Regions from separate parts of the Neobacillus sp. SM06 genome, predicted to be linked through region 2. Evidence: riboswitches for the same ligand, from Rfam matches in the RefSeq annotation. Region 2 holds a riboswitch; the other holds the start of a gene.
The links. Region 2 has a riboswitch for thiamine pyrophosphate ahead of thiC (phosphomethylpyrimidine synthase ThiC). Riboswitches for the same ligand answer to the same signal wherever they lie in the genome.
Positions count from the first base shown of each region.

Region 1 (4,765 bases), on a different contig from region 2:
TTCCTTGTCCGGAACCGATTGGCGATGCACCCGGCATGATCGCATGACAGCCAAGGTCCTGCAGCTTACGGGCAAGAACAACATCGTCAGAAGTATAAGGAAGAACGTTAAAACCTTCTTTTAACAATTCTTCTGTTGCTTTTAACGTCTCAATTGGATCCGGCAGCAACGTTTTATCACAGCCGATTACTTCCACCTTAATCATATCGCAAAGACCTGTTGCTTTGGCAAGCTTGGCGATGCGAACTGCTTCTTCTGCTGTTTTTGCCCCTGCTGTATTTGGCAATAACGTGTATTGATTCGTGTCAAGCTTTTCTAAAAAATTCGGCTGGCTTGCCTCGAAAATATTCATTCTCCGCACCGCAAATGTCAAAATCTCTGCTTCAGATTCTTCTATTGCCTGCTTTTGAATAGCAAAATTTGGATACTTTCCTGTTCCAAGCAATAATCTTGATTGAAAGGATAACGAACCAATTTTTAACATATTAACCGCCTCCAACAAAATGAACAATTTCAATTTTATCCCGATCGGATAGTCGGGTTTCTTGATGCTCATCCTTATTTAAAATCGTTCCATTGACCTCGACGACAACAACTTTGTTTTGGACATTATAGAATTCGAGCAAGTCTGTCACAAACATAATTTGCTTAGGCAAATATACCTGTTCCCCGTTCAATGTAACTTCCAATCTTTCACCCCTCCTAGTAAACCATTTCCCTTTTGCGATCCAAACGAAAAGCAGTAAGAAACTGGTTATCTTGCAAACTGCCATTTAGTAGCTGGGCGACTACTATTCCTGTCAGCGGACTTAATAAAATTCCATTGCGGAAATGTCCGGCGGCAACAAATAAGCCACTCCAAACAGGATGTTCACCTATGTATGGAATCCCATCACCGGTCTGCGGCCTGATACCCGACCACACCCGCTCCCATTTTGCATTGGTTATTTGCGGGACAATCTTCATCGCTCTTTCGATTAATGTTGCAATTCCGCCGGCAGTGACATTGTTTTCAAATGTATTTTCAACCACTGTGGCACCAATGTAAACTTCGCCATTTCTTTTAGGAACAAAATAACAGCGTTTGTCGGAAAAAATAGTGGTATTGATCAACGGCTTTTCAGGCTTTACTGAAAAACATTCACCTTTTACAGGATAAATTGTAAGATCCATTCCAGTCTCTCGCAAAATTTTGGCCGCCCAAGCGCCTGAAGCAACAACAACCTGCTCACAATGAATTTCTTCTTCGGAAGTTTTAACGCCTGCAATGCGGCCATTCTCATAAACGAAGGAAACTACTTCAGTATTTTCACGGATTTCCGCACCAAAATGGGCTGCTGCTTTTGCAAAAGCAAGCGATAACTTTGCAGGCTGAACATGACCATCATTTGGAAGATACATAGCACCAACGATCGTTGGGGCTAAATTTGACTCCATATGCTGCAATTCTTTTGAATCAAGCCACTGAATGCTAGAATCCCAGCTTCGTTGAAATGCAACTTGCTTCTTTAACGCAGCGGCCATTTCTTCAGTTTCAGCAATTTTTAGCATCCCTTTATTGACAAACTCAATATCAATTCCCGTATACTCCAATAATTCGCTGGCAATGAGCGGAAACATGGACTGACTTTTCAAAGCAAGTTGAAAAAACGGCCCGTCTTGCTCAATTTCTGCTTGAGCAGCGAGCATGCCGGCGGCTGCACTTGAAGCCTGGCAGGCTAATGAAGATTTTTCAAGAATCACAACTTTTTTCCCTGATTTTGCAAGTTGATAGGCGATTGAAGAGCCGATTACACCCCCACCAACAATCGCTACGTCAAAAACCTTTCCCACTTTCTACATCTCCATTTTCAATTTCATTTTTGTAGGCTTTAACAGCCGATACAGGGTCATGTGCATCGAAAATCCCTGACATAACCGCAATGCCTTTTGCCCCCACTTGTAAAACTTGCTTTGCATTTTCAGGAAGGATACCGCCAATTGCAATGACGGGGACCGACAGAAATCCAGTTATTTTTTTTAACTCCTCCAACCCTTTTGGCTTTAGGCCCGGCTTGGAACCGCTTGGAAAAATATGTCCATAAAGTAAATAATCAGCATTCGATTGTTCCGCTTTTATTCCTTCTTCAATAGAGTGAATGGAACAACCAACCGTCAAACGAGGAAAATTGGCCTTAACAACTGACACATCCAAACTATGCCAAGCTAATTGAACACCGGCTGCGCCTGTCACTAACGCAACATCCACCCGGTCGTTTAGGACGATTTTCGATACGGGGACATTGGATTTCGTCAATAGGTTCATTGTTTGATATAAATCCCGAGCCGATTTTTGTTTTTCACGCAAATGAAATTTCGCAACATACGGGTGAATATCCGCCAGTATTTCGACAAGCTGAGGGATCGGCATTTTCCCGTTTGACACAACATGAAGTTCTTTTGCACAATGTTTAATTCATTATCACCTCTTTTTAAACTCGCTGACAAATCATAACAATAGGATTAAAAAAGCAAAAAACCACTTCTCCCATGCAGGAGAAGTGGTTAGATGGATTCTAGCAGCGTCCAAAAAATCCTGTTTCCCACTTCCCTACGCTGGTATGATCCAGGTCAGGTTCTTAGAGTCCCGAAGTTGCACTTCAATCTCAGCCCTTTAAAAGGGCACCCCTAGCGGTTCCGTTCATGTATTCAGTTGTTTTCCTTCTTCTTTTATACTAGCACCATGAAATAGATTGTCAATAAAAAGCAATAGAAATTTTCAAAAATTTGCATTAATGGTTTTGGATCGGGCTGTTCACTAAGTTTTCATTTAAAATCAATGTCCAATTCATCCATTTTTTTCAGTATTTTTCCTTAGTGTTTCCTTAAACTCACCAAAGTAGCTTAAGGCATCCGGATTTGCCAATGAACCAAGATTAACCGCTTGCTCGATAGCAGTGCCCATTAAAATTTTTTTGATGGGGACTTCTAGCTTTTTACCGCTTAATGTTTTCGGAAGCTCGTGTACTCGAAAAATATCATTTGGAACATAGCGTGGCGATGCACTTTGGCGAATGGCTCCATTCACTCTTTTTTTCACATCTTCCGTGAGCTCGGCACCCTCTTTTAAAACAATAAATAGCGGCATGTACGATTGGCCACTTGAAATTGGGATCTCAACAACAAGGCTGTCGAGCACTTCGGGGATGTTTTCAAGGGAACTGTAAATTTCGCTCGTACCCATGCGGATCCCACCGCGGTTGATCGTGGCATCCGACCTGCCATAAATAATGGCGCTTCCTCTCGATGTGATTTTTATAAAGTCTCCATGACGCCAAATACCAGGATAAACATCAAAATAACTTGCTTTGTAACGCTCGTTGTTCTCATCATTCCAAAAATATATGGGCATGGAGGGCATTGGCTCAGTGATCACGAGCTCTCCAATCTCGTCTATTTGTTCGATACCATCCTCGGAAAATGCTTTTACCGCTGCACCAAGCGCTCTTGCCTGCAATTCACCGGCATAAACAGGCAGCAGGGGTGATCCCCCTACAAAAGCTGTACAAAGATCGGTTCCACCGCTTGTCGAAAAAAGCCAAATATCGTCTTTCACGTGATCATACACCCACTCAAAACCGCTGACAGGAAGCGGCGAACCCGTTGAACCAAGGCTTCTTAAATGGGAAAGATTATATTTCTCTTTTGGATTCACACTAGATTTCATACAGGCCGTTATATAGCTTGCACTTGTTCCAAACACCGTCATTTTTGTAGCTTCAGCAAATTTCCACAACGTTTCTTCATTTGGATAACTCGGATTTCCATCATACAGCAAAACCGTTGAACCAGAAAGTAAAGCGCTTACAACAACATTCCACATCATCCATCCGGTAGTGGTATACCAGAAAAAGCGGTCGTCTTCCTTTAAATCATTTTGCAAGGCTCCCAATTTTAATTGTTCAAGCAAAATACCCCCATGACTTTGAACAATCGGTTTTGGCTTTCCGGTTGTTCCTGATGAGTACAATATCCAAAGTGGATGTTCAAAGGGTACGGGCTCAAAAGCAAGGGAAGCACCTCTGTGTCTTTCAATTAGTTCACTCCACAGTACCGTTTTTGCAAGCCCGTCTAATAAAGGCTGCTCATGGAGATAAGGTATAACAATGGTTCCTTCCAAAGTTGAAAGCTCGGCTTGAATCTTTTTTACTATTTCAACCCTATCAAAGTCTTTTCCTCCGTAGCGATAGCCGTCAACGACAATCAAAATTTTCGGTTCAATTTGCTTGAATCGATCGATCACACTCATCAAGCCGAATTCAGGTGCACAACTTGACCAAACGGCCCCAATACTTGCACATGCCAAAAAGGCCGTTAAGGTTTCATGAATATTCGACGCATATGCAGCGATTCGGTCGCCACGCTTTACACCCGCTGATACAAAATATTGAGCAATGGCAGCGGTGTTTTTCTTCAGTTCACTCCAATCCAGTTTGCCTTGTGGGCGGATTTCCGACTGATAAATCACTGCCGGTTGTCCTGTTCGTTCAGATCGAAAAATATGCTCGGCATAATTTACTGAAGCACCTTCAAACCAATGTGCTCCCGGCATTTTTCGTCCACTAAGCACTGCCTCATAAGGTGTATGTGACGTTATTTCAAAAAAACTCCAGACTGCCGACCAAAATCCTTCTATATCGGAAACGGACCATTCCCATAATTTTTCATAAGTGTCAAAATGAAGCCCGCGCATCTCCCTCAACCATGTCATAAACTTTGTCATATT
Region 1 is NZ_JBNWEO010000015.1:356,869-361,633, reverse strand. Features, by position in the region: gene ACQYAD_RS11380 (thiazole synthase) at 1-484, opposite strand, end outside; gene thiS (sulfur carrier protein ThiS) at 486-689, opposite strand; gene thiO (glycine oxidase ThiO) at 703-1,833, opposite strand; gene tenI (thiazole tautomerase TenI) at 1,817-2,455, opposite strand; TPP riboswitch at 2,571-2,679, opposite strand; gene ACQYAD_RS11360 (acetoacetate--CoA ligase) at 2,828-4,765, opposite strand, start outside.
Region 1: another riboswitch for thiamine pyrophosphate. It lies ahead of tenI (thiazole tautomerase TenI); the one in region 2 lies ahead of thiC (phosphomethylpyrimidine synthase ThiC).

Region 2 (4,103 bases):
TGCAGGGACGTTTTATTTTTGATTGGAGGTTGACAGACGTGGAGTTATTGCAGGATTTAGCATGGAGAGGGATTATTTATCAGCAAACCGATGAGGAGAGTTTGAAGGATCTCCTGAAAAAGGAAAAAATTTCGCTGTATTGTGGGGTTGATCCAACGGCCGACAGTTTGCATATCGGGCATTTAGTTGCCTTTTTCACACTCCGTAGGTTTCAAATGTATGGCCACCGTCCGATTGTACTTGTCGGCGGGGCAACCGGGCTGATTGGGGATCCGAGTGGAAAAAGCGAAGAACGAAAGCTGTTAACACTGGAAACGGTTCAGCAAAATGTTGAGGGAATTAAAAAACAGCTTGCTGCCATTTTTGAGTTTGAAGGCGAGAATGGCGCAATTCTGGTGAATAATTACGATTGGGCCGGTTCCATGGATATCGTTACGTTTTTACGCGATATTGGCAAGCATATTGGGGTCAATTATATGCTGGCGAAAGACACAATTGCATCGCGTTTGGAAACAGGGATTTCATTTACGGAATTTACCTACACCATTTTGCAGGCAATGGATTTTCTGCATTTGTATGAGGATCATGATTGTAAACTCCAGATTGGCGGGAGTGATCAATGGGGCAATATCACATCCGGACTGGAACTGATCAGAAAAATGCATCCGGAAGGTTCGAAAGCGTATGGGTTAACCATTCCGCTTGTCACAAAAGCAGATGGAACGAAATTTGGCAAAACAGAGGGCGGAGCTGTATGGCTTGATCCGGAAAAAACGACTCCTTACGAGTTTTATCAGTTCTGGATCAACACCGCTGATGCTGATGTGGTGAAATATTTGAAGCTGTTTACGTTCCTTTCCCATGAAGAGATTGAACAACTGGAAAAGAGTGTCCAAGAAGAGCCGCATCTTCGCAAAGCGCAAAAGACGCTGGCAGAAGAAATGACCCGGCAAATTCATGGCGAGGCAGCACTTCACCAAGCAATGAAAATTTCAGCCGCCCTGTTCAGTGGTGATGTAAAAGAGCTATCCGCTGCTGAGATTAAACAAGGTTTCAAGGATGTGCCTTCATTTGAAGTAAAGACTGGTATGGATGTAAATCTTGTTGAGGTGCTGGTAGCTGCCAAAATTTCTCCATCGAAGCGCCAGGCTCGTGAAGATGTTAGCAATGGAGCAGTGTCTGTAAATGGGGAACGGGTAACGGATCCGACCTATACTTTGGGTGAAAGCGACCGAATTGAAGGACAATTTACAATCATTCGCCGGGGGAAAAAGAAGTATTTTCTAATTAAATATTAGAAAGGAATACGTTTTTGTAAAAAAGAAAAGGCCAAATTCATCACGAAATGGCCTTTTCTAATGGCTAAAATGAAATTGTTCGTTGCAATGGCTCTTTAACGGCCTTGCTCAACTAAACTGCTAACCGGTACGTTTTGTTCTTTGTCTGGATGATCGAGGGGATAAACCCTTGCTGTATGATCTTCGTTCACATGCTGAATGTAAACCGGTTTTCCTTCATACGTTACTTTTATCATATTTGGGGAGTCGAAAATCTGTTTTGCCCGATTTTTGTCCATATTTCTTTCCTCCTTTTTATTGTCCATCAGTAGTATGGCTCCAAAATGTTTCTCTATTCTGGATTTAATTTTTTTTGCAGATTATTCGCTGTTGGGTACAATTCAAGTACGAAATCCTTTTATTTTTTTGAAAAGTATGGTATTTTAATAAAGAACAAAATTACTATTCTATCTTTCTACTAGGGGAGTCCGTAATGCTCGGACTGAGAAAAGAAGGCACTAAATTCTTTGACCCTTTGAACCTGATCTGGATGATGCCAGCGTAGGGAAGTAGTGACTAAAGCAATGGCTGTTGCCTTTTACAGCAAGCTGCTACTTTTTTGATGATGACTCAGGTTCTGTGCAAACAGAACCTTTTTTGTTTTCATTCAATTCTTTCGTTTATCGCGGAATGAACGATGCTGTATCTTCCAGATCAAATCAATATTTTAAGGAGGAAGTTACATGCAAAAGGAAAAAGCAATGAACATCGAATTGAAGTCGCAATTTACTGGGAGTAAGAAGGTGTATATCCAAGGTTCGAGAGAAGATATTCAAGTGCCAATGAGAGAAATTTCCGTTAGCCGAACCCGCACTTCTTTTGGTGAAGAAGAAAATGCTCCAGTACGTGTGTATGATACAAGCGGGCCTTACACAGATGAGCAGTTTACCATTGATATTCGCCAAGGACTGCCGGCATTAAGGGGAAAATGGATCTTAGAGCGCGGTGATGTTGAAGCCTACCATGGACGGGAAATCAAAGCGAGTGACAATGGATATCGTGAAGGTGAGAATAAAGCAAATCTCGAACAATTTCCAACGATCAATAAAACACCTTTACGGGCAAAGCCTGGCCGCAATGTTACGCAAATGCATTATGCAAAACAAGGAATAGTTACACCAGAGATGGAGTTTATCGCCATTCGGGAAAATTTGGATCCGGAATTTGTCCGCAAGGAGGTTGCCAGAGGCAGGGCGATTATTCCGGCAAATATTAACCATCCGGAAAGCGAACCAATGATTATAGGGAAAAATTTCCATGTGAAAATCAATGCCAACATCGGAAACTCCGCTGTCAGTTCTTCTATTGATGAAGAAATCGAGAAAATGACTTGGGCAACCCGCTGGGGCGCTGATACCATTATGGATTTATCGACAGGAAAGAATATCCACACAACAAGAGAATGGATTATTCGCAATTCCCCGGTGCCGGTCGGAACGGTGCCGATTTATCAGGCGCTTGAAAAAGTCAATGGAATTGCAGAAGATTTAACATGGGAAGTTTATCGCGATACGCTAATCGAACAAGCGGAACAAGGAGTAGATTATTTTACGATCCATGCCGGTGTTTTACTAAGGTACATTCCATTAACAGCTGCAAGGACAACGGGAATTGTTTCGCGCGGTGGTTCCATCATGGCTCAATGGTGCCTGGCCCATCATAAAGAAAATTTCCTCTATACTCACTTCGAAGAAATCTGTGAAATTTTAAAGCAATACGATATTTCAGTTTCCCTCGGTGATGGTCTGCGCCCGGGCAGTATTGCAGATGCTAATGATGAGGCGCAGTTTGCCGAACTTGAAACATTGGGAGAATTAACAAAAATCGCCTGGAAACAGGATGTTCAAGTGATGATTGAAGGTCCTGGTCATGTGCCAATGCACATGATTAAAGAAAATGTTGATAAGCAAATGGAAATTTGCGATGAAGCACCGTTTTATACATTAGGGCCCTTAACAACCGATATCGCACCAGGCTATGACCACATTACATCAGCGATTGGTGCGGCGATGATCGGCTGGTTCGGAACAGCAATGCTTTGTTATGTAACCCCGAAAGAGCATCTTGGCTTGCCGAATAAAGAAGATGTTCGTGAAGGGGTCATCACCTATAAAATTGCTGCCCATGCTGCAGATTTGGCGAAAGGTCATCCAGGTGCCCAAATCAGGGACAATGCTTTGTCAAAAGCACGATTTGAATTTAGATGGAATGATCAATTTAATCTTTCGCTTGACCCTGAACGGGCAAGAGAATTTCATGATGAAACCTTGCCGGCTGAAGGTGCCAAAACAGCACATTTTTGCTCCATGTGCGGTCCGAAATTTTGTTCCATGCGAATTTCCCACGATATTCGCGGGATGGCTGTTGAGAACCCGGTAAATGAAGCAACCATTCAAGAAGGAATGAAACAAAAAGCAGAGGAGTTTGTTAACGATGGATCAAGAATCTATCGCTAAAATGCAATCCAATGAAATCGAAAGACTAAAAGAGGAAATCCTTGCAATAAAGAAAAAGCTCCAACAATTGCAAGGGGAGCTCGAAACGATCCAGTCTAACTGCAAGCATGTTTTTGTCGAAACATCGGTTATGCGTGTGTGCCAAAAATGCGGTTTATCCGAAAGTACCTACTATTAATCCCAAAAAAAAAAACCCCGTACCATTTGCGGTGCGGGGTTTTGGTTGGTTCTTAACGAGAGTAGAACTCAATAGTCCTACAAACCCTAGTGTTTTCAAGGCTTGAGGCGGTTATATTGAAAACCTCCCCCA
Region 2 is NZ_JBNWEO010000011.1:9,911-14,013, reverse strand. Features, by position in the region: gene tyrS (tyrosine--tRNA ligase) at 39-1,298, shown strand; gene ACQYAD_RS03350 (H-type small acid-soluble spore protein) at 1,394-1,576, opposite strand; TPP riboswitch at 1,748-1,862, shown strand; gene thiC (phosphomethylpyrimidine synthase ThiC) at 2,021-3,793, shown strand; gene ACQYAD_RS03340 (hypothetical protein) at 3,771-3,971, shown strand.